One region of the Pseudarthrobacter sp. CC12 genome, then DNA from elsewhere that is predicted to be linked to it. Evidence: riboswitches for the same ligand, from Rfam matches in the RefSeq annotation. Region 1 holds a riboswitch; the other holds the start of a gene.

Evidence for each region. Region 1 has a riboswitch for glycine ahead of PV772_RS21855 (methylenetetrahydrofolate reductase). Riboswitches for the same ligand answer to the same signal wherever they lie in the genome.
Region 2: it holds a riboswitch for glycine, as region 1 does, so the genes downstream of both, gcvP (aminomethyl-transferring glycine dehydrogenase) here and PV772_RS21855 (methylenetetrahydrofolate reductase) in region 1, are expected to answer to the same signal.

Annotation. Positions count from the first base shown of each region.
Region 1 covers NZ_JARDJH010000054.1:6,824-21,440, reverse strand. The annotation lists gene PV772_RS21920 (TetR/AcrR family transcriptional regulator) at 57-704, shown strand; gene PV772_RS21915 (hypothetical protein) at 949-1,173, shown strand; gene PV772_RS21910 (hypothetical protein) at 1,205-1,672, opposite strand; gene PV772_RS21905 (hypothetical protein) at 1,756-2,013, opposite strand; gene PV772_RS21900 (AzlD domain-containing protein) at 2,130-2,441, opposite strand; gene PV772_RS21895 (AzlC family ABC transporter permease) at 2,438-3,238, opposite strand; gene PV772_RS21890 (hypothetical protein) at 3,235-3,669, opposite strand; gene PV772_RS21885 (CoA transferase) at 3,867-5,258, opposite strand; gene PV772_RS21880 (glycerophosphodiester phosphodiesterase family protein) at 5,266-6,165, opposite strand; gene PV772_RS21875 (DUF445 domain-containing protein) at 6,215-7,576, shown strand; gene PV772_RS21870 (DUF222 domain-containing protein) at 7,767-9,353, shown strand; gene PV772_RS21865 (5-oxoprolinase subunit PxpA) at 9,413-10,162, opposite strand; gene PV772_RS21860 (hypothetical protein) at 10,146-10,949, opposite strand; gene PV772_RS21855 (methylenetetrahydrofolate reductase) at 11,072-11,908, opposite strand; glycine riboswitch at 12,062-12,161, opposite strand; gene purU (formyltetrahydrofolate deformylase) at 12,254-13,159, opposite strand; gene cycA (D-serine/D-alanine/glycine transporter) at 13,177-14,617, opposite strand, start outside.
Region 2 covers NZ_JARDJH010000042.1:255-14,871, reverse strand. The annotation lists gene araB (ribulokinase) at 1-926, shown strand, start outside; gene PV772_RS20090 (L-ribulose-5-phosphate 4-epimerase) at 923-1,651, shown strand; gene araA (L-arabinose isomerase) at 1,697-3,217, shown strand; gene PV772_RS20080 (LacI family DNA-binding transcriptional regulator) at 3,261-4,277, shown strand; gene PV772_RS20075 (hypothetical protein) at 4,354-4,557, shown strand; gene PV772_RS20070 (DUF4193 domain-containing protein) at 4,650-4,952, shown strand; gene PV772_RS20065 (hypothetical protein) at 5,111-5,659, shown strand; gene PV772_RS20060 (APC family permease) at 5,730-7,286, opposite strand; gene PV772_RS20055 (DNA starvation/stationary phase protection protein) at 7,508-7,987, shown strand; gene PV772_RS20050 (MFS transporter) at 8,075-9,631, opposite strand; gene PV772_RS20045 (TetR/AcrR family transcriptional regulator) at 9,714-10,250, shown strand; glycine riboswitch at 10,342-10,439, shown strand; gene gcvP (aminomethyl-transferring glycine dehydrogenase) at 10,632-13,490, shown strand; gene gcvT (glycine cleavage system aminomethyltransferase GcvT) at 13,503-14,617, shown strand, end outside.

The DNA.
Region 1 (14,617 bases):
GCGGCTACCCCGAAGTAACCATGGTGGCGGCAGTCTCCGTTGTTACCCTTTTTGGCATGAGCCTCGCAGTCACCCGAAAGCCCCTCCGCGCAGACGCAGCGCGGAACGTGGACAAGATCATTACTGCGGCGCGCCAGTGCTTCCGCGAGTTCGGCCCGGAGGTACCGCTCCAGACCATCGCAACCACCGCCGGCGTTGGCCCGGCAACCCTATTCCGAAACTTCGCTGACAAGGAAGAACTGGTACTGGCGGCGCTCAACCGGCAGCTCCGGCTCACCGTGGACCCCGTCATGGACGGCGCCCTCGCCGATATCGATGCTGCCGCAGGCATGTTGCGTGTCCTCGAAGCCCTGATGGCCGCAGCGAGCGACGACGCCAACCTGCTGTGTGCGGTGGCGGGCCGGCGCGAGCTCCTCACCGGGATCACCGGATCGCTGATGGAATCCATGGGAGTGCTTCTGGTCCGCGGGCAGGGCCAGGGAAGCCTGCGCCCTGACATTTCCATGACGGACATGTTTCGGCTGCTGGCCATGCTGATCGGTGTGGTGGACACCATGGAACCGGGGTCCGATGCCTGGCGCAGGCCGCTTGCGCTGGTGGAGGACGCCATCCGCACAGTCCGGCCATCCCGACCGCTTCCGGTGTTCGTCCCCGTCCCCGCCGCCCCTGGGTTCACCACCACCACGCCGGGCCAGCCGGGCTGAATAGCATGCAGTAAGCCTGCCGGCCAGTCCATGCCGGGCGAGGCCGGCGGGCGCAGCTCCGGTGCCGGAATCCCGCTGCCAGGCTGTTCCGCCGAGGGAGTCAGGTCACCAGTCGGGCCCCATTGTTACCTGCAGGTACGTGCAATAAACTCGGAGGTGGGGTTAGGCAGCCAGCCTCAGCACTTCCACGTTGGAGCAACCCCATGCACTTTGCGCCTGCCCCCCAGACAACGGCCGCACTGCCATGAACCACTCAAAGCTTCTCCACTACCTGACGGATCCGCGCGGGCCGGAGGAAGTCCTTCCCGAGCTGACCGCCGGCGAGCTGGTCGAGTTGCTCGACGCGCTGTACCAGAACCTCGATACCCCCGAACCCGAGTTTGGCGCACAGGTCTGGTACGAGATGGGCGTGGAGGAATGCGGCCGCCGGTCCGTCTCCCCTGACGGCGCGGCGCACGGGGTAGCCTAGCTACCCGTTCGTCCCGATTCCCCTAGCTGGGTCAGCGCTTCTCCGCACCGGGTTCACCGGCGGCGCTGTCCCCGGCGTGGGGGTCTCCGCCGGGCCGTTGTCCAGCCGGCGGGGTTTCCTGGTGCTGCGACCCTGGGTCCGCGTGGCCGGGCTGCTCCTGCGCGGATGGCCCGTCCGCGTGCCCAGCGCCCAGGTGCCCGTGTTCGGCGTGCCCGTGTCCTTGGTAGCCGTGGCCGGGGTGTTCATGGAACTCGTTGGGAACGTGGTCCTTCGCTTCCATCAGGTGCTGCTGGAGCTTCTCCTCCGCATCCCGCCGCCGCCTGGCGGTGTCGCGCAGCTCGCGCGTTGATTCCGAGCCGCGGGGGTCCAAATAGGTGGCCCGCGACTTCGCAGACTGTTCTGCCGGTACCCCCGCGCCTTGTTCGTCCTTGGCGTTCCTGCGGGTATCCTCGGTGCCCTGGCCGCCATGCGGCTCAACAGGCCGTGACTGTTCGTCCATCTCGAATCCTCCTTCGGTGGCCGCCTGGGTGTGGGCTGCCTCTCATCCAGTGCATCACAGATGGCTGCCGGAATGTTGGGCCACTAGGCCTGGGCTGCATCTGCCCGCCTGCGCATTTCCTCCCGCAGCAGGGCCTGAAGGGCCGGAACGGACGACGACGGATCCAGGTCGAGTGCCGCGCGGAGCCGTTGGGAGAGAATTTCCAGTTCCTCTTCCGGCACGTCCGAAAGTCCGGAAAAGCGCCTGAAGAACCGTTTGGCGGGAAGGCCCGCCCGCCGTCGGGCGTTCTTTTGGCGGATTCTGCCCGCCAAGCCGCCCGCAGGGTGCAGCTGATTTTCCATGGGTGCCGTTCAATAAGGAATTCCATGGCCAACTGCATAAGCCGATCCCATAGTACAACTGGCACCCAACCGGGGAAGTGACCCACGTCACCATGCCCCGGAGTGGATTCAACAGATCAGTTCCACCCCAGCATCCTCAGCAGCGCCGCCGTGCCGGCACCGGCGATCACCACCACCAGGAATGGAGCCCGCAGTACCAGGGCGATCGCGGCCGCGGCCAGCGCTCCCAGCCTGGCATCCGCGGCGAGTCCCTGCCCCGACACCACCGCGTTCACCACCGTCAGCGAGGCCAGCAGGCCGATAGTCATTGTTCCCGCGACACGTGAGGTGCGCGGATCCTCAAGGAATTTGGCGGGGACGAAGTAGCCCACCAGTTTCCAGGCGTAGGCGAGCACGCAGGCGATGAGCAGCCAGATCCACAAAGTCACCTGCCCTCCTCCGGGTCCGCAGCTCCCCTGCGGCCGGCTTCCCTGCGGACGCCCCTGCCCCGGAGACGGGCGCCGCCCGGGTGATGGCCGTGGTCGCCGTAGGGTTCGACGTCCGGCTCAAGGCCTTCGTCGCGGCGGCCGTGGCTGAACCAGCCCACCACCGCAGCAACGATCGCGGCCACCAGGATGGGCACGCCCGCCGGGACAAAGGGGGCGGCAACCACCGTCGCCACTGCACAAACCACCGCGATGGCGATCGGCTCGCGTCCTTTGAGTCGGGGCCAGAGCAGTGCCAGGAAGGCGGCGACGGCGGCCCCGTCAAGGCCCCACTGCTTGGGGTCGCCCAACCCGCTGCCGGCCAGCGCGCCCACGGCCGTGAAGAGGTTCCACAGCAGGTAGACCCCTACGCCTGCGGTCCAGAAGCCGCGGCGCTGTTCGTCCGGGTCCGTCTGGCCCGTGCTGGTGGCCGTGGATTCGTCGATGGTCAGCTGCGCTCCGATGTACTTGCGCCAGCCGGTGGGCCGGAGCAGCGCGTTCAACTGCATGCCGTAGATGCCGTTGCGCATGCCCAGGAGGGTGGCCGCGCTCATCGCGGCAACGCCTGAACCGCCCCCTGCCACCACCCCGATGAACGCGAACTGGGAGCCGCCACTGAAGAGGAGCAGGCTCAGCGCCATGGTCTGCCAGAAGTTGAGCCCGGACGTGACCGCCAGCGCGCCGAACGATACGCCGTAAAGACCGGTGGCAATACTGATGGAGATGCCCACCTTCACCGCCGGCGAAGCCAGCAGCTTCACCCCCGGCTTCCCGGGTTGACCGCGGGCACGGCGGCTTTTCGCAGGCTCCAGGCCCACAAGATCAGCGGTGCCTGGAGGGGAAGCCGCACGGCATGGATCTTCCGCCGGCGGGGCGTGCCCTGCGGCCCGTACGCCCCCAGGAGGGCATCAACATGCCCGGCCAGGAATGCCGTGAACATGGCGGTGAGGGCAGTGGCCGTGGGCTTTCGGGTGGGTGGGAGCAGGATTCCGACGGCGGCGGCGAGCTCCAGCAGACCGCTCAGGGCGATCCATTCATCCCGGGACAGGACGGCCCAAGGATGCTGGGCTGTGCTGCTGCGGGGTTCGCCCGGCACCGCGTCCTGCCGGCACAGGTACCCGGGAACGACGTCCCGGTAAAAACCTGGGTCCCGGAAATGCTTGCCTGCGCTGGCCAGGAGAAGGGCTCCCATGGCCGCTGCGGACAGATGCCGCAGGGCCGGGCCGTGGATGGATTGGGACGGAGCGGACAAGCCCTTAGCAGCGGTGCCGGACCTGGGAAAAGACATGGAACCACTCAACCACAGCCACAGCGCGGCCCGGAAACCGGCGCTTAGGGCACAGCGGCGACGGGGTCATAGCGCTGGCAAGCGGCACAGCGGCGACGGCCTCACGGCTGCGCTGCCCGGCCTTCCAGCCAGGCAGGCTGCGAGCTGCCATATGGTGGCGGCGGTGACTGAAAATCCAGGGGGTGTCCCGCGTCAAGCAGGGGCGGCCCAACGTAGCGCAGCTCCCCATAGCTGCTGGCCACGGACCGGTATTCTGGGGTGCGCAGTCCAGCAGGGCTTTCCGTGCTGGTTGGGCCACTCATGCTGTCGGGGTCTTGCCCACCGGTCAGGGAAAACAGCTCCTCCGCGGTACGCGCCAGCGACAGGTGCGCGGTACCGCCCAACCCGGTCCGGCGGCGGGCGGCCAGGAGGCGGACTGCGGCCGCGGCCACCCCATAGCCGGTGGCGTGGTCCAGCGCCTGGACCGGCAGCGCACCCGGGCGCCAGCCGCCGTCGTCCTCCATGCCGTAAGTGCTGGCGATTCCGCAGGCGGCCTGGACAATACTGTCGAAGCCGCGCAGGCCGCTCCAGGGCCCCGCGCTTCCCCAACTGTCCAAGGTGACCACTACCAGTTCCGGACGGGCTGCCAGCAGCTCCCGCCCGCTGAGGCCAAAACGGTCCAGGGCACCGTGCCGGTAGCCGGTGACCACGGCATCCGCGCCGGCCAGGAGTTGCTGGAGGTTTCCCTGGCTTGCCGACTGCCCCAGGTCGAGTACGGCACTGCGCTTGCCAAACGCCGTGTCCACGAACTGGTCCTGGATCTCGGGAAAGGCGGGCGGGTCGATCCGCAGGACGTCTGCCCCGAGCGCGGCCAGCAGCCGGGTAGCGACTGGGCCGGCGATGACCCGCGTCAGGTCCAGCACCCGCAGCCCGGCCAGCGGCAGGTCCCTGGCGCCGCGTCCCGTGCCGGAAGCGGCGCCTGCTCCTTCTGCAGCTTCCCGCAGTCCCAAGCCACCAGTGGTGCCGTCCGCATGCTCCACCGCAATCCATGGTCCCGAGCCGGCCGCCCGACCCATTTCGGTTGCGAGCCATTCACTGCGGGTCCGGACGGCCGCGGCTATCCCTCCCTGTTCCTGGATTGCGGCCTCGGCGTCCAGCGCGGCCATGGAGCGGAGTTTCCTGTCCACATCCTCCGCGCCAATGGCAGCCAGCGCGTGCAGGAGCCGCTGCTCATGGTGGGGGTAGTTGGCGTGAAGCCGGATCCAGCCGTCAGCGGTCTTCCGGAAGCCGGACAGGGGCGCGAAGCCCTGCGGCTTGCGCCCCGCAATCCGGAGGTGCCCGAAGGAATCGAAGGCGGGCGCTGTCAGGTCGGGTGTTGTGCTGAAACGGCCCGGCATCCCTGAGTACAGGTTCAGCGCCTGGGCCGCGGCTTCCACCGACTGCAGCGCCAAGCCTTCGACGTCGAGCTTCCCCGCCCACCACCGGGGCGCGGGGGGCATGCCGCGGGCGCCCATGTCCGCGCTACTTTCCCTGCGGTGCGGCCGCGTGGAGCTGTTCCAAGACACGCGCCGGCACGTTTGAGGTGATCTCCTGGATGCCCAATTCCCGGCAGAGCGACACGTCCTCAGGGGAGTCCACGGTCCACACCCTGAAGCGGCGGCCGGAGTCCAGCCAGCGGCGGACTGTCTCAGGGCGTTCCCTGACGTATTCGATGCCGGGGCCGGCCATGCCCACCTCGCAGTCGTCCAGGATCCGTTCGCCCTCCAACTGGGTGGCTTTCATCAGGTTCGCGATGGCCCCGCCGGTAATCGGCCCAACCCCCAGGCCGCCACGGATTTCATGGATGGTGAGGTCGTCCACCAGCTGGCAAATATATTGCGGCGGTACGGAGAGGAGCAGGTGGCGGACTGAATCCGGGCTGAAGCTCATGAAGGTCACGGCCACGTTGTCCACGGTTGAGCTTTGCGGTTCCCAGCCCTCGCTGCGGAGCACCTGCAGGACCCGGTCCTCAAGTTTGAGCTGGTACGGGCTGGGATGCTTGAGCTCGATGGCGAGTTTCATGGGCCGGCCCGCGCCGCGAAGGATGTCCAGCAGTTCCGGAAGGGTCAGGAGCTGTTCGGAGCGTGCCCCGAACGTTTCGGGGATCCGGACGCCTTTCCAGGACGAGAAGTCCAGCTGGCGCAACTCCTCCAGCGTCCGCTCGGCCACCGGACCCGTGCCGTCCGACGTGCGGTCCAGGTTGGCGTCATGGAGCAGGACCACGTGCTGGTCGCGCGTCAGGTGGACGTCGCACTCCACTCCGTCCGCGCCGTCGGCCAGGGCCTGGAGGTAGGCGGCACGGGTGTGTTCGGCATACGTGCCGCTGGAACCGCGGTGGGCAAAGACCAGCGGCCGCTGCGGCACTGACTCGTCAATTGTCATGGACACACGGTAGCCGACCGGCCCCCGCCTTCAGGGCTAGGCTTGGCACATGCAGGTGAACTCTGAGGCAACTACTGGGCCAACCACGCAGGAAGCACCCACCGAACCAGCGCGGGAGCCGCGGCCGGGCACTATGGCGGCAGGCGCCGTCGTAAGCCGCCAGCTTGGTGCCGGTGACGCCGAAAAGGCGGCAGCGCTGCGGAAAATGAAGTTGCTGGCGCTGAGCCTGCTGATCGCCATGGCCGTGATCTTTGTCTTCGCGTTCGCCCTGCAAAAGGAGTATCCGTGGCTGCAGTACGTTCGTGCGGCGGCTGAGGGCGGCATGGTGGGCGCACTGGCCGACTGGTTCGCTGTGACGGCCCTGTTCAAGTACCCCATGGGCATCAAGATTCCGCACACCGCCATCATTCCGCGCCGCAAGGACCAGATCGGCGCCTCCCTGGGCGAGTTCGTGGAGACCAACTTCCTCTCCGAGCAGGTGGTCCAGGACAAGCTGGCCAGCGTCAACATTGCCCGCCGGGCAGGTGTTTGGCTGGCAGCGCCCGGTGGCGCCGACCGGGTGGCCAAGGAAGGTGCCGCGGTGATCCGTGGCGCGTTCAAGGTTTTGAATGACGACGACGTCCAGGCCGTCATTGAGGGCATGGTCCGCAAGCATCTCCTCGCTCCGCCGTGGGGGCCGCCGGTGGGCAGGCTGGCGGAGCGGGTCTTCCACGACGGGCACCACCACACACTGGTGGACCTGCTGGTGGACCGCGCCGCGGACTGGGTGGATGACAACCACGAGACCGTCACCCGCCTGGTGTCCGACCGCTCCCCCACCTGGGTTCCGCAGTTCGTGGACGGCCTGGTGGGCGACAAGGTCTACCTCGAAATCCTCAAGTTCGTGCGCGCGGTACAGGCCGATCCCCGCCACCAGGTGCGCCAGTCGATCGACAAATACCTGAACGACCTCGCCCAGGACCTGCAGCACGATCCGGCGATGATTGCCCGCGCGGAGGACATCAAGGCGCAGGTGTTGGGTGATCCCGAGGTGCGCGAGCTCGCTTCCCGGACCTGGGGCACGGTCAAGAACGCGCTGCTGGGTGCCGTGGATGATCCGGACAGCGAACTCACCATCAAGTTCAAGGCCGCGGTGCGCGACTTTGGGTCACGGCTCGTGGACGATCCCGAACTGGCCGGGAAGGTCAACGCATGGATCGGTGACGCCGCCGGGTACTTGGTCCGCACCTACCGTTCGGACATTGCCGGCGTTATTACGGACACCGTGGCGCGGTGGGATGCCGAGGAAACCTCGCAGAAGATCGAGCTCCAGGTAGGCAAGGACCTGCAGTTCATCCGCATTAACGGCACCGTGGTGGGGTCCCTGGCCGGGCTGGCGATCTTCACGGTGGCGCAACTCATCTTCGGGTAGCCCCTTCGGGATCTTTCGCTGCGCAGATTCCTTTTCGCGCCGCATATTCGGGGTGCGGGGAGGAGCCTGCGCAGCGGGAATGCGTACGACGACGGCGCCCGGTTTTTAGGGTGGGGCACCGTTGGCGCAAGGTGGCTTTGGCGGCCAAAGGCTTCGTTTCAATGTCAGTGGGTCGTTGGATGATGTCCATATGGAATTCAGCGGTGGTGTTGGGGTGGTGTTGGAGGGTGTTCGTGCCTCTGTTACTGCCCTGGATGCGCTGGAGCGGGAGGACGCGTCCCTGGCAGCCGGTGCCAGTGTTGGTGCCGGTGTGGATGTGTTGCAGCGGCGGTATGAGCTGTGTCTTGAAGGCTTGGAGGTGATGGCCCGGCTCGAAGCGCAGCTGGCCGCGGTAAAGTCGCGGCGGGCTGCCCGTGCCGTTGAACTGCAGCAAGCGATGACTCCCCCGGACGCGTCCGACACGGACCGTACCTACGCGCAGATGTCGGTGGTGGAGGAGATCGCCGGGGTCCTCACCATCAGCTCCGCGGCCGCCGGGGCGTTCGTGGACCAGTCGCGCCGGATCTGTTCCCTACCGCCCGTCATGAACGCCTTGGCCGCGGGCGTGATGTCGTGGCAGCACGCCCGGATTGTCGCGGACGAAACCGAAGGCCTTGACGCTGTCGGGGCTGCCGGGCTGGTGGCGCACTTCTTCGACCCCGCCACGCCCGATCCGGCCCGGGGTGCCGCGCCCGGTGAGCTGGTCCCGTCCCGGTTCCGGGCCAAGGTCCGGGGCTGGCGGGAACGCCACCACCCCGAATCGATCCAAAAGCGCCATGCGAAAGGGGTGGCGGACCGGCGGATGGAATACATCCCGGACAAGGATGGCATGGCCTGGATCTCCCTCTACCTTCCCGGCGATACCGCGTGCGCCATCTGGAACCGGACCACCGCCACCGCCCGCGGCCTCCAGGGACCAGACGAACCCCGCACGCTTAGCCAGCTCCGCCCCGACATCGCCGCATCCCTGTTGCTCGGCGCCGGCCAGGCGGCGGGTGAGGGGTCCACCGGCACCGCCCCGGGCACGCAGGGTGTCACCGGGATCGGGAAGGTCCCTGCGCCGCGGGCCGACGTCCTGGTCACCGTGCCCGTGTTCTCGCTCCTCGGCCTCACCGACGAACCAGCAGTGCTGGACGGCTTCGGCCCAATCCCGGCATCCATGGCCCGCAAACTCGTCGCCGGTGGCGCGGAGTCGTTCTACCGGGTCCTCGTCGACCCACAGGACGGGGCGCCACTGGAAATCGGGCGGAAGAACTACCGGCTCACCGAAACCATCAAACGCTGGATCAGGATGCGCGACGGCAAATGCACGTTCCCCGGCTGCAGCAACCGCACCCCCGACAACGAAACCGACCACCTCCAAGCGTGGGAACACGGCGGCACCACCGGAACCAGCAACCTCGCACAGCTCTGCCCCAAACACCATCGGCTCAAACACCACAGCCAATGGACCCCGGATCCGGCCACGAGCAAGGACCCACCGGGCTGGACATCACCCACCGGGCGCCACTACAACCCCGAACAGCAGGATGCAGAACCAACCCACTGGCCACCGGGAAGCCTGCCACCATGGCTGCAACGGGAAGCTGCCGGTAAATGCCAGTGCCTGGAGGCCAGCCTCGAAAACCTTCCGCAGGGGGAACCCGACGACGACCGGTACGTGGACATCAACGATCTGTCACCCGACGATCCACTCTGGGCCGAACTCCTGGCGGCGCCATTAGTGCCGTCGGGATGATGCAAGCCCTGGACAGTCCAACGGTTAGCCGCCCCGGGGCCGGAGCACACCGCCGCCTTTTAAGCGAAGGCCTCCAGCTCCACGCCTGCGGCCTCAAGACCTGCCCGGATGCGGGCCGCCGCCTCCAAGGCTGCGGGGCTGCCGCCGGGCAGGTGAAGGGAGTCCGGCTGGACCCTGACCACCGAACCGTCAACCGCCACCACTTCGCCTTTTGTTGCCAACCGCACGGCCCGCTCAACGATCGTGTCGACGTCGTTCAACACGGCGTCTTCCCCGGACAGCGGCACCAAGGTTCCGTCTGCAAAGTAGGCACGGTCGGCGTAGGCCTCGGTGAAAACAGGGTGGCCGGCCTCCTTGGCCTGCTTCAACAGCTCCGAGCCGGGGAATCCAAGGATGGGCAGCCCCGGATCGTAGGCATTCACGGCCGCCACGAGCGCGGAAGCCTGCTCAGCGTCGTGGATCAGCGTGTCATACAGCGCACCCTGTGGTTTCACGTAGTCCACCGAGGCACCCACGGCATGCGCGACGCCGTCGAGCGCGCCCAACTGGTACAGCACGTCGCCAAATAGCTCATCAAAGCTCATGTCCAGCGAGCGGCGGCCAAAACCGGCCATATCGCGGTAGCCAAGGTGCGCACCCACGGTGACGTCAAGTTCGTAGGCGGCGCGGCAGCTGTCCAGCATGGTGACGGGGTCGCCCGCGTGGAGGCCGCACGCGACGTTGGCGCTGGTGGCCAGCTGGAACATCGCCGGATCGCCTCCCGTGGTCCAGGAACCGAATGATTGGCCTACGTCAGCGTTGAGATCCAAGGATGTTGCCTTCCAGGGTCAGGTTGTCCGGCCCGGCAGCCGCGGTCAGCTCCCCGGGGATGGTGTCCGGCATGGGTCCGAACGCCTCCCGGGCGTTCTTGGCCACTGCACGGCCCATCACGAGGTTACCGGCTCCGCCCACAACCGCCCCTATGCCGAAGGGCAGGGCCCGTCCGAACAGCGCGGTGCCCTGCCGCTTGAGCAGGTTCTTGAGGAAGGCGTTCTGGATCCGCTTCCGGACGCTGCCGAATCCCGGGATCGAGGACCTGGACAGCACGTTTCCCCAGACGTCCGCGGGCTTTGCTCCGCCGGCCGCCTGTCCGCTCAGGGTTCCCAGCAGGGCGGTTCCTTCCTCGCCCAGCATGATGGCCATGACCATGGTGCCGGCTTTCTCCGGGTTGGTGAGGCGAATGCCGTGGAGCTCGGCCAGCGACGTCGCATAGAGGGCTGTCGCCTCCAGGAAGCCAACCGTCGCGGCCGCAGACAGTCCCAGCGACGCGACGGTACCCACACCCGGGACGACGGCGGTGGCGCCCACCAAGGCACCTCCGCCGGCCACCGCCCTAAGGTAGTCACGCTCCGCGATGTCTGCGAGCTGCGCTGCGGTAGCCCGCGGATGCTTCTTCTGGAGCCGGCGGATATAGGCCACCACCAAGGGCCGCTGGACCTGCACTGCCTTCAGGAGCATGTTGTGGACGCCGGGCTTGGGCTTGCCCTCGGCATCGAACATTGCGTTATGGGCGGTTTCCTGTGCGATTCGTACTGCGGGATTGCTGCGCCTGGCCATGGTCACCTTCATTCAAATCGACCTGCAGCGGGTGGGCTGCCGTGCTTATCCATCCTATGTGGACAAACACTAAGCATGCTGAACTTTCCGGCCGGCACTTGGTTCTTCCCCGCCGCTCGTCCCTAGCTGCCGGTGCCCGCCAGGTTGTTGAACGTGTACAGGTGCACCCCCTCCACCACCCCGCCGCCCTCCAGCTCCGCAAGGATCGCCTGCGGTGAGTAGAGGCCGCCCTTGAGCAGGCGGCGGCCAAGCGGGCCCCTGCGATTCAGGAGTTTGAGGGACGGGCCCACACCGATTTTCAGTGCGGCACGAATGAGCTGCGCCCGTGGAACGGTGCCGGCAACTCCGGCCCAGACAGGGAGCCGCACCCCTTCCCGGCGGAGCATTTCTGCGTACCACTGGATGCGGGAGGCCGAGAAGCACAGCTGCGTCACCACGGATGAGGCCAGATGCTGCTTTTCCAGCAACGCATCAAGCATATGCAGTTCGCTGTGGCCGGGATGGCCTTCCGGGTAGCCCGCCACACCGGCCCGGATGGTGCCGCCGGACAGCTCGGCGAGGTCCTCCAGCAGCGGAAGGCTGCTGTCATAGGGCCCGGCGGGCTCCCATGCGTCACCGCCGACGGCGAATACTTCGGTGATTCCGGCATCGTGGCAGTTCCGGACCACACCGGCCAGCTGCCCACGGCTTTCGATGCTCCGTGCGGCCAGGTGCGGGACAACCTCGAAGCCGAGGTAGGCAAGCTCGATGGCTGTCCGGATGGTCGGCCCCACACCCTGGCGCGGCAGGCAGGTCACCGTCAGGGCCGTGCCGGCGGGAGCGTGTGCCTGGACGAGGGCGGCAACGTCCTCGGTGGGATTGACCTGCATCCGGACGGGCAGCGCTGCCCCGGAACCGGAGGCCTGTCCTGCCGCGGGGATCGATGCGGCGGCTGGTGCCATGAGGGATCGAATCGTCATGAGGAACTCCAGGATTGGCCGGCCACGGGTGGCTCGGCATGGATCGGGTCCCTCCCCGCTCTGTATTGGACCTGAGAGATTCCGCAAACCCAGCCAGGGCCTGCTTGCACCGTCGGTGAGTACTGCCGGAGCAGCACTGCTTTCCAGAGTCGCCTCGCCGTGACGGTACATGGGCCTGAGAGATTCCTGGGGAGGATTTGCTCCTACGGCGCCTGCCCGGTGATGGCCGGGAGAACTCTCCCGCCACAGCTCGAAAGGCTGTATTCAAATGTGGTGCCACGGCGGCCGGCGCCTGCCCCTCCGCCTGGGAGGAGTGCAGCGCCGGCGGCGTGGATGGGCCTGCAACTAGCGGAGGATGACCGTCCGGTTGCCGGAGAGGACTATCCGCCCTTCAGCGTGCCAGCGGACGGCATTCGTGAGCGCCTTGCATTCGGCGTCGCGGCCAACCGTGACCAGGTCTGAAGCGGAATACGTGTGGTCCACCTCGATGACCTGCTGCGAAATGATAGGCCCCTCGTCCAGCTCCGAGTTCACGTAGTGGGCAGTGGCGCCCACCGTCTTGACACCGCGTTCGTACGCCTGGTGGTACGGCTTTGCGCCCTTGAAGCTGGGCAGGAACGAGTGGTGGATGTTGATGGCCTTGCCGCTGAGGCGCGTAGTGGCTTCATCGCTGAGCACCTGCATGTAGCGGGCCAGCACCACCAGTTCCACTGCGTACTGGTCCACCAGTTCCAGCAGGCGCCCCTCAGCTTCCGCCTTGGTATCGGGCGTGACCGGGATGTGGTGGAACGGGACACCGTGCCACGCGGCAAGGGGTTCCAGGTCCGGGTGGTTGGACACCACGGCGGCAATCCGGACGGGCAACTCACCGCTGCGGGCGCGGAACAGGAGGTCGTTGAGGCAGTGGTCGTATTTGGACACCATGACCAGGATGGGCTGCTTGCGGCCGTGGCGTTCGAGGCGCCAGTCCATCTGCCACTCCTGGGCCACCTGCTCAAAACCGGCCCGGAGGCGGTCGAGTTCCACCTCTACCTGCGCGGTGACGTGGATCCGCATGAAGAACCTGCCGCTCGCGCGGTCCCCGAACTGCTTGATGTCCACGATGTAGCATTCCTGCTCCAGCAGGTAGGCCGCCACCGCCTGGACGATGCCGAGCGCATCCGGGCAATGGAATGTCAGGACGAATTCCTTGCCCGTTTCCGGAGCCACGGCCTGGCGCTGCCGGGCCGTGGCCGTGCTGGCCTGCGACATGCGGGCTTCCGTGCCGATCACCGCTTGACCCGCTCTTCCCCCGCTTCTGCGGCGGCAACCTGACGGGCGGCCTGGCCGGATGCGGCGTCGGTGAAGTCCTGGTCTGCCTGCAGTTCAGCCTGGAACGTGGCAAATCGGGCCTGGTGTGCGGGCCGGCGGCGGAGGACGAACCAAGCGGCGCCCAGCAGGACGAACCAGACCGGCGTGACCAGCAGGGCCACCAGGGTGTCCGGCTGGGTGGTGAGGCTCCAGATCACGAAAGCGAAGAAGGCGAAGACAACCCAGACCATGGCAACACCGCCGGGCATCTTGAACTTCGATGCTTCATGCAGGTGCGGCCGGCGGCGGCGGAAGGCGATGTAGCTGGCCAGGATGATCGACCAGACAAAGACGAAGCAGACAGCTGAGACGGTGGTGACCATGTCGAAGGCCTTGCCCACGTCCTGGCCCGCATACATGAGGACGACGCCGGACAGCAGCAGCACGCAGGAGAGGAACAGTGCGTTCTGGGGCACCTTCCGCCGGGACAGTTTGCCAAACACGTTAGGTGCGTCGCCTTCCTGGGCAAGGCCGAAGACCATGCGGGAGGTCGAGTAGATGCCGGAGTTCGCGGAGGACATCGCGGAGCTAAGCACCACGAGGTTGACGATGGTGGCTGCGGCGCCCAGGCCTGCCAGGGAGAACATGGCGATGAAGGGGCTGTGGCCGGCCCTGAACTCGGTCCAGGGGGTGACTGCCATCAGGATGATGAGGGCGCCTACGTAGAAGAGGAGCACGCGGATGGGGATGGAGTTGATGGCCTTGGGCAGGTTCCGCTCCGGGTTCTTGGCCTCGGCGGCGGTGGTTCCCACCAGTTCGATTCCCACAAAGGCGAAGACGGCGATCTGGAAGCCCGCCACGAAGCCCATGAACTCGTTCGGGAAGAATCCGCCGTGGCTCCACAGGTTGGTGAAGGTGGCAGGGCCGGCGTCGGACTGGAAACCGGTGAAGATCATGAACAGGCCAACGATGATCAGCGCAGCAATGGCAATGATCTTGATGAGCGCGAACCAGAACTCCGTCTCGCCAAAGGCCTTGACGGTGGTGAGGTTCAGCAGGAGAAGGATGGCTACGGTGGCCAGGCCGGGGATCCACAGGGGCACCCCGGGCCACAGTTCCCGGGAGTAGCCGGCGATGGCGATGACATCGGCGATGCCGGTGATGACCCAGCAGAACCAGTAGGTCCAGCCCGTAAAGAAGCCGGCCCACGGGCCCAGCAGATCTGCGGCGAAATCGCTGAAGGACTTGTAGTTGAGGTTGCTGAGCAGCAGTTCACCCATGGCACGCATGACGAAGAACAGCATGAAACCGATGATCATGTATACGAAGATCACCGAGGGGCCGGCTGCCGAGATGGTCTTGCCGGAACCCATGAACAGGCCGGTGCCGATTGCGCCGCCGATGGCGATCAGTTGGATG
Region 2 (14,617 bases), on a different contig from region 1:
AGGGCATCGCGGTGGCCGTGGGAAACGTTGACGCCCACGTCACCGCCCCGGCCGCGAAGGCCGTGGAGCCCGGCCAGCTGGTGGCGATCATGGGCACCTCCACCTGCCACGTCATGAACGGCAGCGAACTGCGGGAAGTGCCGGGCATGTGCGGCGCCGTGGACGGTGGAATCGTTCCGGGCCTGTGGGGCTACGAGGCAGGACAGTCAGGGGTGGGGGACATCTTTGGCTGGTTCACCAGGCACGGCGTCCCGCCCGAATACCACCAGGCCGCCAAGGACGCCGGGCTGGGGATCCACGAGTACCTGACCGAACTGGCTTCCCGCCAGGCCATCGGGGAGCACGGCCTGATCGCGCTCGACTGGCATTCGGGAAACCGCTCGGTCCTGGTGGATCACGAGCTATCCGGCATGGTGGTGGGCCAAACCCTGGCCACCAGGCCCGAGGACACCTACCGCGCCCTCCTGGAAGCCACGGCCTTTGGAACCCGCACCATCGTGGACGCCTTCCGCGACGCCGGAGTCCCGGTCAAGGAATTCATCGTTGCCGGCGGGCTGCTGAAGAACCGGCTCCTGATGCAGATCTACGCCGATGCCACCGGCCTGCCTCTGTCCACCATCGGCTCGGAACAGGGACCGGCACTGGGTTCTGCCATCCACGCCGCCGTCGCAGCGGGAGCATACGCGGACATCCGCGAAGCCGCCGCGGCCATGGGCGCCGAGCCCGGCGAGGTCTACACCCCAATCCCGGAAAACGCGGCCGCCTACGACGAACTGTTCCAGGAGTACCGCACCCTGCACGACTACTTCGGCCGGGGCAGCAACGATGTCATGCACCGGCTCAAGGCCATCCAGCGCAAGGCCGCCCAGGCGGCCCGGCCCGGAGCAGGCGTCGCCGCCAAAGCAACCGTGGGGGTGTCCGCATGACCGCCGGAACAGGCGCCGGAACCGGCCTCCTGGAAACCATCGCCCGGATCCGGACGGAGGTGTGCGCCCTGCACGCCGAGCTGACCCGCTACGAACTGGTGGTGTGGACCGCAGGCAACGTTTCCGCCCGGGTGCCGGGCACCGACCTCATGGTCATCAAGCCCTCCGGGGTCGCCTACCAGGACCTGACCCCGGAACAGATGATCGTGACGGACCTGTACGGCACCCCGGTCAGGGGCACCAATGTTGGCGGCAGCGGCACGGTGGACTGGGGCAATCCCGCGCTGTCGCCCTCGTCGGACACCGCCGCGCACGCGTACGTGTACCGGCACATGCCGGAGGTGGGCGGGGTGGTGCATACGCACTCAACGTACGCCACCGCCTGGGCTGCCCGGGGCGAGGCCATCCCCTGCGTGCTCACCATGATGGGGGACGAGTTCGGCGGTTCCATCCCGGTGGGACCCTTCGCCCTGATCGGTGACGACTCGATTGGCCATGGGATCGTGGAGACCCTGAAGAATTCCACGTCCCCGGCCGTCCTGATGCAGAACCACGGCCCCTTCACCATCGGCAAGGATGCCCGCGCCGCCGTCAAGGCCGCCGTCATGTGCGAGGAAGTGGCGCGCACCGTGCACATTTCCCGGCAGCTGGGCGAGCCGCTTCCCATCGACCAGGCCCACATCGACTCCCTTTACGCCCGCTACCAGAACGTCTACGGCCAATAACACGCACCGGCCACCAACCGGCCAGAAAATCTTTCCAGGAGAATCATGAGTACCGCTGCAACCACTTCCCTCGACGGCTACGAAGTCTGGTTCCTCACCGGCAGCCAGCACCTCTACGGCGAGGAAGTCCTCAAGCAGGTGGCCGCGCAGTCGCAGGAGATCGCCAACCAGCTCAACGCCTCCTCCGCGGTGCCCGTGCGGATCGTCTGGAAGCCGGTGCTCACCGACTCGGATGCCATCCGCCGCACCGCGCTGGAGGCGAACGCCGATGACTCGGTTATCGGCGTGACGGCCTGGATGCACACCTTCAGCCCCGCCAAGATGTGGATCCAGGGCCTGGACCTCCTGCGGAAGCCCCTGCTGCACCTGCACACCCAGGCCAACCGGGACCTGCCCTGGGCGGACATCGACTTCGACTTCATGAACCTGAACCAGGCAGCACACGGTGACCGCGAGTTCGGGTACATCCAGTCCCGCCTGGGCATTGCCCGGAAGACCGTCGTCGGGCATGTCTCCAACCCCGAGGTCGCCCGCCAGGTGGGATCCTGGCAGCGCGCCGCCGCTGGCTGGGCAGCCGTCCGCACCCTGAAGCTCACCCGCTTTGGCGACAACATGCGCAACGTCGCCGTCACCGAAGGCGACAAGACCGAGGCCGAGCTGCGGTTCGGCGTTGCGGTGAACACCTGGTCCGTCAACGAACTCGCGGACGCCGTCCACGGCGCGGCGGAGTCCGACGTCGACGCGCTGGTGGCCGAGTATGAGGACCTTTACGACGTGGTGCCGGAGCTTCGCGCAGGCGCGGCCCGGCACGAATCGCTGCGGTACGGCGCCCGGATCGAACTGGGCCTGCGCAGGTTCCTCGAAGCCAATGGTTCGGCCGCGTTCACCACGTCCTTCGAGGACCTCGGTGCCCTCCGCCAGCTGCCCGGGCTCGCCGTGCAACGGCTCATGGCCGCCGGTTACGGGTTCGGCGCCGAAGGCGACTGGAAGACCGCCATCCTGGTGCGCGCCGCGAAGGTGATGGGCGCGGGCCTGCCCGGCGGTGCCTCCCTGATGGAGGACTACACGTACCACCTGGAGCCCGGGTCCGAGAAGATCCTGGGCGCCCACATGCTCGAAGTCTGCCCTTCCCTGACGGCAGCAAAGCCGCGCCTGGAAATCCACCCGCTGGGCATCGGCGGCAAGGAAGACCCGGTCCGACTGGTGTTCGACGCCGACGCATCCCCGGGCGTCGTCGTCGCCCTGTCCGACATGCGGGACCGGTTCCGCCTGGTGGCCAACGCCGTCGACGTCGTCCCGCTCGACCAGCCGCTGCCCAACCTCCCCGTGGCCCGCGCTCTCTGGCAGCCGAAGCCGGACTTCGCAACCTCCGCCGCCGCCTGGCTCACCGCCGGCGCAGCCCACCACACCGTGCTCTCCACCCAGGTGGGCATGGACGTCTTCGAGGACTTCGCCGAAATAGCCAAAACGGAACTGCTCACCATCGACCAGGGCACCACCATCCGCCAGTTCAAGAAGGACCTGAACTGGAACGCCGCCTACTACAAACTGGCCGGCGGGATCTGATCCGGTGGCAAAGGTCCCGGCGGCGGCCAGGGACGGGAACCCCGTGACGGACAGCGTCCCGCGGCGGCTGCCCAGGCTCGAGGATGTGGCGGCACGTGCCGGGGTATCGCACCAGACCGTCTCACGGGTGGTCAACAACCACCCCAACGTGAGTCCCGGCACCCGCCGGAAGGTGGAAGTTGCGATCGCGGAACTCGGCTACCGCCGCAACTCTGCCGCCCGAAGCCTGGTCACCCGGCGCTCGCAGATCATCGGTGTCCTGGGCAGCGAGCTTTCGCAGTACGGCCCGGCCAATACCCTGCTCGGGGTGGAACGGGCTGCGCGGGATGCCGGCTACTTCGTCAGCGTCGCGGCGCTGCGCGAGGTCACCCGGGACGCGATCCTGGACGCCGTCCGGCACTTCCTGGACCAGTCGGTGGACGGAATCGTGGTCATCGTCCCGCATTTGGAAACGCTGGCTGCCCTGGCGGAACTGCCCATCGGAGTGCCGGTGGTGGCCGTGGGACCTGACGGCAATGACACCGTGGGCGGGGTCAAGGTGGACCAGCGGCGCGGCGCCGAACTGGCGGTGGAACATCTCATCGCCCAGGGGCACGTCCGGATTGGACACGTTGCGGGGCCGCAGGACTGGATCGACGCCGTAGCCCGCGCCGAGGGCTGGCGGGCAGCCCTCTGCTCGGCCGGGCTCGCGGCAGACCTGGTCACCGAGGGTGACTGGAGCGCGGGCAGCGGATACGAGATCGGCCGGCGGCTGGCTGCCGGCCGCCGCGCCACTGCCCTTTTCGTCGGCAACGACCAGATGGCCCTTGGGGTCCTGCGTGCCCTGAACGAGGCGGGCATCAGGGTGCCGCAGGATGTTTCGGTGGTGGGCTTCGACGACCAGCCGGAGGCCGGCTACTTCAGTCCGCCCCTGACGGTGGTCCGCCAGGACTTCGAAGAGCTGGGCCGGCGGTGCATGGACATGATGCTCACCGCGTTCCAGGGCGGGGACGGGCCGCGGACCCTGGTGGTGGAGCCTGAGCTCATCGTGCGCAGAAGTACGGCGCCACCCGCCCCGTAGCGTGGCCGGCGCCGAATTAATCAGCGGGAGACCCGCGCGAAACGTGGCCACAACAATAACTGCGTAGTTTTCAGGCATGACCGCTACCTTGCTCATCCGCCTCCGCGACTGGCTGCTGGACTCCGTCACCTTCGACTGCGAAACGGACGCTGCCGGTGCCATGGCCGACGCCACCCGCTGGGGCTGGCTGCCGGCCTTGAGCGGGGTGTCCATCGGAGCCGGCCACGCCCGCTCGGAGCACGCAGGAACAACGGCAGAAACCGGCCCAGTGTCTGGTTAAGCACACTATTGCGCCGGTAGAGGGATCATGCCCTAAACTGCTTCACTGAGGTGCCTGAAATGGCGCTGCGCAGCAACGAAAGTGAACATGCTATGGCTACCGATTACGATGCTCCACGCAAGCAGGAAGAAGAGTCGCCGGCTGACTCCCTCGAGGCCCTCCAGGCATCACGGAGCGGCAACGCGCAGACCGCGGTTATCGATGTCGACGAGAACGACACCGCTGAAGGTATCGACCTGCCCGGCGCAGACCTGTCCAATGAGGAACTGACGGTCATTGTGGTTCCCGAACAGTCGGACGAGTTCACCTGCTCGTCGTGCTTCCTGGTCCGCCACCGCTCGCAGGTCGCCCGCGAAAAGGACGGCCTGAAGTACTGCCGCGACTGCGAAGGCTAGAATCCCATCCTGGTTTTCCCGGCGCCGGCCACCTCACCCGAGGTGGCCGGCGCTTCTTTGTCCCCGGACGCCGTCGTTATCAAAATGGACCTCGTTTCCGCCCGCCAACGCTCCTACGCTGGAAGCATCCAATAGCCCTTATTTTGGGTGGCACCACAATGAAAAAGTTCTCCATCTGGCTCGCGGCCATCCTGCTGGCGGTCGGGCTGGGAATCGTCGTCGAGGGGCCCGCCTCCGCGGCTCCCTACTGCGGACTCACATGGGGTTCGCTGATCAAGTCGGACGGCGCCATGGGCCGCGTGCCCGTGACGAACGTCCGGACCGGGCAGCACTATTGCTTTGACCGGCTGGTGGTTGACCTGGGCGGCGCGCCGGCCCCCGGCTACACCGTGCGCTACGTCCCGCAGGTCATCCAGGACGGCTCGGGCGCAATCGTGCCCACCCGGGGCGGCGCCCGGCTGCAGGTCGTCGTCAAAGCGCCTGCCTACGACGCCAACGGCCAGCCCACCTACACACCTGCCGACAAGGCCGGGCTCTCCGACGTTTCCGGATACCAGACCTTCCGCCAGGTGGTCTGGGCCGGAAGCTTCGAGGGCCAGTCCACCATCGGCGTGGGCGTCCGTGCCCGCCTCCCGTTCCGGGTGTTCGCCCTTGACGGTCCGGGCGCCGGCTCCCGCCTGGTCATCGACGTGGCGCACTACTGGTGAGCCGTCCGTCGCCGCCACACCGAAAAGGTGCCGGGCCACGGTGGGGGCGCGGCACCTTTTGGGTTGGAAGTTATTCCGGAACCACCAGCGCCGGGGTGTCCTGCTTGAGGGTTTCGCCGCGGAAGAAGCCCGGGTGCGTACGGGACATGACCAGCATGACCGCGGCGCCCAGGGCCAGGATGCCGACGCCCAGGATGAATACCAGGCCTATGCCAAACACCTCTGAACCGCTGCCAAACTCAGGTGCCAGGCTGTCCATGGCGGTCTGGACGAATACTACGAACAGCCCCACGCCGCCCATCACCGGGCACACCAGCCGCAGCACGAAGTGCCGCATGCTGTTGAACAGGCTGTGGCGGAAGTACCACGTGCAGGCCAGGGCGGTGAGGCCGTAATAGAAGCAGATCATCAGGCCCAGGGCCAGGATGGTGTCGTTCAGGACGTTCTCGCTGACCACATGCATGACTGCGTAGAACCCAGCAGACATGACGCCGGCGGCGATGGTGGCGAAGCCCGGCGTGGAGAACTTGCTGCTGATGCGGCTGAAGGGTGCCGGCAGCGCGCCGTAGTGTGCCATGGCCAGCAGGCTGCGCGAGGGCGACATGAAGGTTGACTGCAGGGACGCGGCGGAGCTGGACAGCACGGCCAGGGACATCAGGATGGCGAACGGGCCCATGATGGGGGAGGCCAGCGCCGTGAAGATGTTCTCGTGGTTCTCGGCGTTGTTCAGCCCGTTCCCGGTATCGCCGACGCCGGCGAACATCATGGTGGCGATGCTGACCAGCAGGTAGATGGCAAGGACGATGACGGCGGTCAAGGTACCGGCCACGCCGGCGGTCTTCTTGCCGTTGGCTGTTTCCTCGTTGACCGTCAGGCAGACATCCCAGCCCCAGTACACGAAAATCGAGAGGGAGATGCCGGCGGCGATCTGTCCGAACGTCTCGATCTTGGTGACGTCGAACCAGTCCCAGCTGAACGGGATTGCTGTTTCCGAGGTGGACCAGTTGGCGAAGGCCATGGCCACGAACAGGCCCAGCACCAGCAGCTGGAAGCCCACCAGGCTGTATTGCACCAGCTTGGTGGTGTGCAGGCCGCGGTAGCTGACCCAGACGGCCAGCGCCACGAAGACAAAGCAGGTGATGACGTTCAACGCCTTGTTGTCCGCGAGGTCCGCCAGTTCGGGGGAGCCGGTGAGCTGGGAGAGGAAAAGGTAGAAGAAGTCGACGGCGACGCCGGCCAGGTTGGACAGCACGATGATGTTGGCGGCGAGCAGGCCCCACCCGCCCATCCAGCCGATCCACGGACCGAATGCCTTGGTCACCCAGGTGAAAGTGGTGCCGCTGTCCGGGGAGTCGGCGTTGAGCTCCCGGTAGGCGAGCGAGACCAGGATCATGGGGATGAACCCAATGAGGAAAATGACGGGCAGCTGCAGGCCGGCTTCATTGACGGTGGGTCCAAGTGCGCTGGTGAGGGTGTAGGCGGGGGCAATGGTGGAAATACCCAGGACGACGACGGCCAGGAGCCCGAGCTGGCCGCCCTTGAGTCCCTTGGCGCTGACGCCGTCCGCGGAGGGCGCGTGCGCGTGCGGGCCGGGTTTGGCAGTACTGGTGCGGATTGTCTCTGTCATGGCACCACTTTCTGGAAGGCTGTGAGACGGAGGTCACTATATGAATGGCGTTCATTTAGTATGGGGGTGCCCCGCCTGTGATGCAAGACGCAATATGAATCACATTCGTTTATGACTGGTTTCCGAAATTAGTAAGCTCACTGAGAAATTGCCTTTTGCCCTGCCGCCGCGCCGTTCGGGGCTGGTAGCGTCTGCCGTACTGGACCAATTGAGGAGGATGCATGAAAGCTTCACCGACACTGACCAACAACCTGCAGGCCGTCCTGGCGGACCTGATCGAGCTCCACGTTCAGGGCAAGCAGGCGCACTGGAACATCGTGGGCACCAACTTCCGCGACCTTCACCTGCAGCTTGACGAGATTGTGGACGCTGCCCGCCAGTTCGCCGACGACACCGCCGAGCGCATGCGCGCCCTGCACGCGCTTCCCGACGGCCGCAGCGCCACCGTTGCCGAGACCACCAGCCTGGCCCAGTTCCCGGAAGGGCTGATCAGCACCGCGGATGCCATCGAGCGGATCGTCGCTGCCATGGAGGCGGCCGTGGGCACCATGCGCAAGGTCCATGACGAAGTGGATGAGGAAGACCCCACCTCCGCGGACCTCCTGCACGAGTTCATCGCCCGGCTGGAGCAGTTCGCCTGGATGGTGCAGGCGGAAAACATGAAGCCCACCGCCAAGGTCACCGCGGCCGACTCCAAGTAGCGGGCAGTCCACACGGGCGTCCGGCGCCGGCGGATCCCGCCGCGCCGGACGCCTGGCTGTTGTCCGGGCAATACTGCGGATGTTCCGCTAAGCCGCTTTGGGCGCTTTCCGGAGGACGACGGCGGCGAGCACTGCCGCCGTCGCCATGAGGACCAGCCCAATTGCCGCCGTAACGTGCACGCCGGAATCGAAGGCGGCCGCCGCAGCGTCCTTGAGGGCTCCGGCGAGCGGTGCCGGCACCAGGTTGGCTGCGTCCACCGCACCGGCCAGCGTTTCCCTGGCGTTGTGCAGCGAGGTTCCGGGCAGCATGGCCTCCAGCCCCGCCGGCAGCCGGAGGTTCTGCTGGTAGGACGCGGTCAGGATGGAGCCCAGCACCGCGGTCCCCAGCAGCGATCCCACCTCGTAGCCCGTCTCGGAAATCGCTGCCGCAGCGCCGGATTTCGCCGGCGGGGCCGAGCCGAGGATGAGGTCGTTCGAGATGGTTTCCGCCGTGCCTACGCCCAGCGCCAGGACCAGCAATGCTGCCAGCAGCAGGGGCGGGCCCCCGCCGTCGTTACCGAAGGCCACCATGCTGTAGCCGACGGCACTGAAGGACAGGCCCGCGGCCACGACGTACCCCGGACGCACCTTCCGGACCAGCGGGACCACCACCAGCCCTGCCGTCACTGTGGCTGCCAGGGCCGGGAGCATGGCAATGCCCGCCGCCGACGGTGTCATCCCCTCCAGGAGTTGGAGGTGCTGGGCAAGGAAAAGGATGAACCCGTTGAAGGAAAACAGGGCCAAAACGTTGGCGCTGATGGCCATGCTGAACACCCTGTTGCGGAATAGTGACATGTCCAGCAGCGGGTGCTCCAGCCGGTGCTGGCGCCGCACGAACACAATGCCCATGGCCAGGCCGAAGGCTATGCTTCCCAGCCCGGCCGGCCCCGGACCTTCGGTGGCTACTGACTTTACGCCGTAGACCGTGGGCACCATGACCAGCATGGATAGCAGGACGCTGGGAATGTCCGCTCTTCCCGGCGCGGGATCCCTGGACTCCGGAATGAAGGCCGGCCCCAGCGCCAGCAGGGGCAGCATGAGTGGCACGGCCACCAGGAACACGGCACCCCACCAGAAGTGCTCCACCAGCCATCCACCGAGGATGGGGCCCAGGGCGGCGCCGCCGGAGAATCCGGCAGCCCAGATGGCAATGGCCATCCGCCGGCGGTTGGGCTCCGGGAAAATGTTCCGGATCAGCGACAAGGTGGACGGCATCAGCATGGCGCCGAAGAACCCGAGCGCCGCGCGGCCGGCGATCAGCCACTCCGGGGTGGGCGCGAATGCCGTGGCGGCGGACAGCCCTGCGAAGCCCAGGCTGCCGACGACCAGCAGCCGCCGCCGCCCAATCCGGTCGCCGAGGCTTCCCATTGATACCAGCAGCCCTGCCAGGACCAGTGGATAGGCGTCCACGATCCACAGCAGCTGCAGGCCCGTCGGTTCCAGGGCGCGGGCGATGGCGGGCAGGGCGAAGGTCAGGGCGGTATTGTCCACTGCCACCAGCAGCACGGGAAACATCAGCAGCCCCAACGCGAGCCAATCCCGCCACGGTGGCCGCATGGCGGAGCTGTCCCTTTGTAAGGAGGCCGGGCGAATGGAGGTCGTCATGTAATAACTGTACCGTCTGGACGGTATAGTTTGAAACCGAAGCATTCCTTCTTCCCTGCCGGTGGAGGGCATGATGGAAGGCATGCCCCGAAAGCCTGTAGCCCGTGATGCGGTCCTTGACGCCTTCGAGTCCCTGCTGATCGAAGTGGGGGAGCGCGCTGCAACCCTCGACGCCGTAGCCCGTAAGGCCGGGGTGTCCAAAGGTGGCCTCCTCTACCACTTTCCCAACAAGGAAGCGCTCATCGCCGTGCTGCTGGACCGCCTTGAGGGGTTGGCCAAGGCGGATGCCGACGCGATGGCTTCGGCCAGCGAAGGTGCCGCCGCGTATTTCATCCGTTCCTCTGTCTGGGCGGATACTCCTCTGGACCGGGTCATTGTGGCCGCCACGCGGCTTGCCGAGGTGGCGCATGAGGAGACCCGCCGCCGGTTCGCCGCCATCCAGCAGCGGTGGCTGGACGAGATTGCTGCGGATGTGGGGCCCGGCCTGGCCAGGGCTGTCCTGTATATGGGTGACGGTTTGTACTTCAATGCCATGCTTTCCGTGGGCCCTGCGCCGGAAGGCGGAGCAGCCGCTGACGTGGAGGAACTCCTGGCCGCGTTGGAACGGCTCCGCAGGTAGTTTTCCATTTGCCGGAGGGCTTCTGGCGTAGGACAATGGAGAGTTGTGAGGGCTGTCACCGGCCGTCATGATCCAACAAATGAATAGCCTTTGATCTGCGGCGGGAGAGTTCTGCCGGAAGTACAGGCAGGCGCCGTAGGAGCAAATCCTCCCCAGGAATCTCGCAGGCCCCTGTACCGCCGCGGCGAGGCACCTCTGGAAAGCAGCAGGCAGTTGTCCGGCCTCCCTTGGGGGAAGCGGAACGGCTGTTGTGCTCACCGACGGTGCAAGCGGTTCCTGCGCAGGCAGGCGACGCGGAAACTCTCAGGTCCAATACAGAGCGGGGAGGGACCCGAATAGCTGTGGCGTACCCTGCGCCGCCTGAATAAATGGAGTTCCTTCGTGTCGGTTACCCCAACCTCCACCACCTTCGTAGACCGCCACATTGGCGCACGCCGCCAGGACGACGCCGACACCATGCTCAAAGCCGTGGGCTACGGCACGGTCGATTCCCTGGTGGACACCGCCGTGCCCAAGGTCATCCGCCAGGACACGGCCCTCCGCCTGCAGGATGCCCTCAGTGAGGTTGAGGTGCTTGCTGAATTGCGCCGGCTGGCCGCCAAGAACAAGACCGCGGTCCAGATGATTGGCCAGGGCTACTACGACACCATCACCCCTGCCGTGATCCGCCGGAACATCCTCGAGGCCCCGGCCTGGTACACCGCCTACACCCCGTACCAGCCCGAAATTTCCCAGGGCCGGCTTGAGGCACTCCTGAACTTCCAGACCATGGTCCAGGACCTGGTGGGCCTGCCCATCGCCAACGCCTCCCTGCTGGATGAAGCCACCGCCGTGGCCGAAGCGGTGCTGCTCATGCGCCGCGCCAACAAGACCAAAGACGCCCACGACGGCAAGACCGTCCTGGACATTGACGTGCTGCCGCAGACCATTGCCATCGTCAAGGGCCGCGCCGAGGCGCTCGGCTTCGAGGTTGAGGTTGCCGACCTGTCCAAGGGCCTCCCTGAAGGTGCGATCAACGGGATCGTGCTCCAGCAGCCCGGCGCCTCAGGCCGGGTCTGGGATCAGTCCGCCACCATTGCGGCGGCGAAGGACCGCGGTGCGCTGGTTACCGTGGCCGCCGACCTGCTGGCCCTGACCCTGATAACGCCTCCCGGCGAGCAGGGCGCCGACATCGCCGTCGGCTCCACGCAGCGTTTCGGGGTGCCGCTGTTCTTCGGCGGGCCGCACGCCGCCTACATGGCCGTCCGCAAGGGCCTGGAGCGTTCCATGCCCGGCCGCCTGGTGGGCGTGTCCAAGGACGACGCAGGGATGCCCGCGTACCGCCTCGCGCTGCAGACGCGCGAGCAGCACATCCGCCGCGAAAAGGCCACGTCCAACATCTGCACCGCGCAGGCCCTCCTGGCCATCGTCTCCTCCATGTACGCCGTCTACCACGGCCCCGACGGGCTGAAGGCGATCGCGGAAACCGCCCACGGCCATGCACGAACACTGGCGGCCTCGCTGGCGGGTGCCGGTGTGGAGGTGCTGCACACGAGCTTTTTCGACACCCTGACGGTCCGGGTCCCGGGACGCGCTGCCGCGATTGTCGCCGCCGCCGAAGCACGCGGGATCAACCTGCGTCCCGTCGACGCCGACACCGTGGGCATTTCCCTGGATGAAACCACGACGCCGGCCATCGTCGCCGAGGTTGCCGACGTCTTTGGCGCCACCGTTGCCGGGATCCGCGGCGAGGGCCAGGGCTTTGTGCTGGAGGCCGCCGTGGAGCGTTCCTCCGACTACCTGCAGCACCCGGTCTTCAACACGTACCGGTCCGAAACCCAGCTCCTGCGCTACATCCGGAAGCTGTCGGACCGGGACCTCGCGCTGGACCGCACCATGATCCCGCTGGGCTCGTGCACCATGAAGCTGAACGCCACCGCCGAGATGGAAGCCATCTCCTGGCCGGAGTTTGCCTCCATCCACCCCTTCGCCCCGGACTCCCAGACCGAAGGCTGGCGCGAACTCATCGCGGACCTGGAAGCGGACCTGACCACGATCACCGGGTATGACCAGGTGTCCATCCAGCCCAACGCGGGCTCCCAGGGCGAACTGGCCGGGCTGCTGGCTATCCGCGGGTACCACCACTCCCGCGGCGAGCAGCAGCGCAACGTCTGCCTGATCCCGGCCTCGGCCCATGGCACCAACGCTGCCTCCGCCGTCCTGGCCGGCATGAAGGTCGTAGTGGTTGCCACCGCCGCGGACGGCACCATCAATCACGATGACCTGACGGCCAAGATCGAGGCGAACAAGGACGTCCTCTCGGCGATCATGATCACCTACCCGTCCACCCACGGCGTCTACGATGCGGACGTGACCGAGATCTGCGAGGCCGTCCATGCTGCCGGTGGCCAGGTCTACGTCGACGGCGCCAACCTGAACGCCCTGGTGGGCCTGGCCCAGCCGGGCAAGTTCGGCGGGGATGTGTCCCACCTGAACCTGCACAAGACCTTCTGCATCCCGCACGGCGGCGGGGGACCCGGCGTCGGGCCGGTCGCGGCGAAGGCCCACCTGGCACCGTTCATGCCCGGCGACGCGAACAAGGCAGCGCATGAGGAAGGCCACGGGGTAGCCATCTCGGCGTCCCGGTTCGGTTCGGCGGGTGTGCTGCCGATCTCCTGGGCCTACGTGAAGCTCATGGGCGGGGAAGGCCTGACTCAGGCCACCAAGTCCGCGCTGCTGGCGGCCAACTACGTCGCTGCCAGGCTGAACGACTACTTCCCGGTCCTCTACACCGGCGAAGGTGGCCTCGTGGCGCATGAATGCATCCTGGACTTGCGCGAACTCACAGCCAGGACCGGCGTCACCGCCGAGGATGTGGCCAAGCGGCTGATCGACTTCGGTTTCCACGCCCCCACCCTTTCGTTCCCCGTAGCGGGCACCCTGATGGTGGAGCCCACCGAGTCCGAGGACCTGGCCGAGATCGACCGCTTCATCGAGGCCATGATCACCATCCGCAGGGAGATCGACCAGGTGGCCAATGGCGACTTTGCCGTGGCGGATTCACCCTTGCGGCGCGCACCCCACACGGCAGCCGCCGTCGTCAGCTCCGACTGGGACCGTGCCTACCCGCGCGAGCAGGCCGCGTTCCCTGCCCACCACAAGCAGGACAAGTACTTCCCGCCGGTGGGCCGGATCGATGGCGCCGCCGGAGACCGGAACCTCATCTGCTCCTGCCCGCCGCTCGAAGAGTTCGAAAACTGAAGGACCGGCACCGTGACTGAGAAATACACCGCCCTTTACGACGAACACAAGAAGCTGGGCGCTTCCTTCACCGACTTCGGCGGCTGGCAGATGCCGCTCAAGTACAGCTCCGAACTGGCCGAGCACCACGCCGTCCGCAAAGCTGCGGGCCTGTTCGATCTCTCCCACATGGGCGAAGTCTGGGTCACCGGGCGGCAGGCTGCCGCCTTCCTCGACTTTGCCCTGGTGGGAAAGATCTCCGCCATGGCCGTGGGCAAGGCCAAGTACTCGCTGATCTGCAACGAGGACGGCGGCATCATCGACGACCTCATCACCTACCGCCGTCCCGCCGCTGAAGACGGCACCGACGTCTTCCTGGTGGTGCCCAACGCGGGTAACGCCGCAGTGGTGGCGGCAGCCCTTCAGGAACGCGCCGCAGGGTTTGACGTGCTGGTGGAGGACGCCTCGGCCCGTACATCGCTGATCGCGGTGCAGGGCCCCAAGGCCCAGGAACTCCTGTTGCGCCTGGTCCCGGCCGCACAACACTCCCTGGTGGTGGACCTGAAGTACTACGCCGCCGTGGAGGTTCCGTTCCTGGTGGGCGGGGCCGGCAAGGAACTCCTGCTCGCGCGCACCGGGTACACCGGTGAGGACGGGTTCGAGATCTTCGTGGCCAACGATGACGCCCCGGCACTGTGGCAGGCACTGGCCGCCATCGCCGACGACGGGGAACTGACCCCCGCCGGCCTGGCCTCCCGCGACTCCCTCCGCCTGGAAGCGGGGATGCCGCTGTACGGCAACGAACTGTCGCTGCAGGGTGACCCGTTCGCTGCCGGCCTGGGCCCCGTCGTCGCACTCTCCAAGGAGGGCGACTTCGTTGGCAAGGCCGCGCTGGCAGCAAAGAAGGAAGCCGGCGCCGGCAGCACCTCCGGCCGCCGCCTCGTGGGCCTCAAAGGCAAGGGCCGCCGCGCAGGCCGGGCCCACTACCCCGTACTCAAGGACGGGGACACAGTCGGTGAAGTCACCTCCGGCCAGCCATCGCCCACCCTCGGCTACCCGATCGCCATGGCCTACGTCCACGTCGATTACTCGGCACCCGGCACGGCCTTGGACATCGATCTCCGCGGCAAGGCAGAACCGTTCGAAGT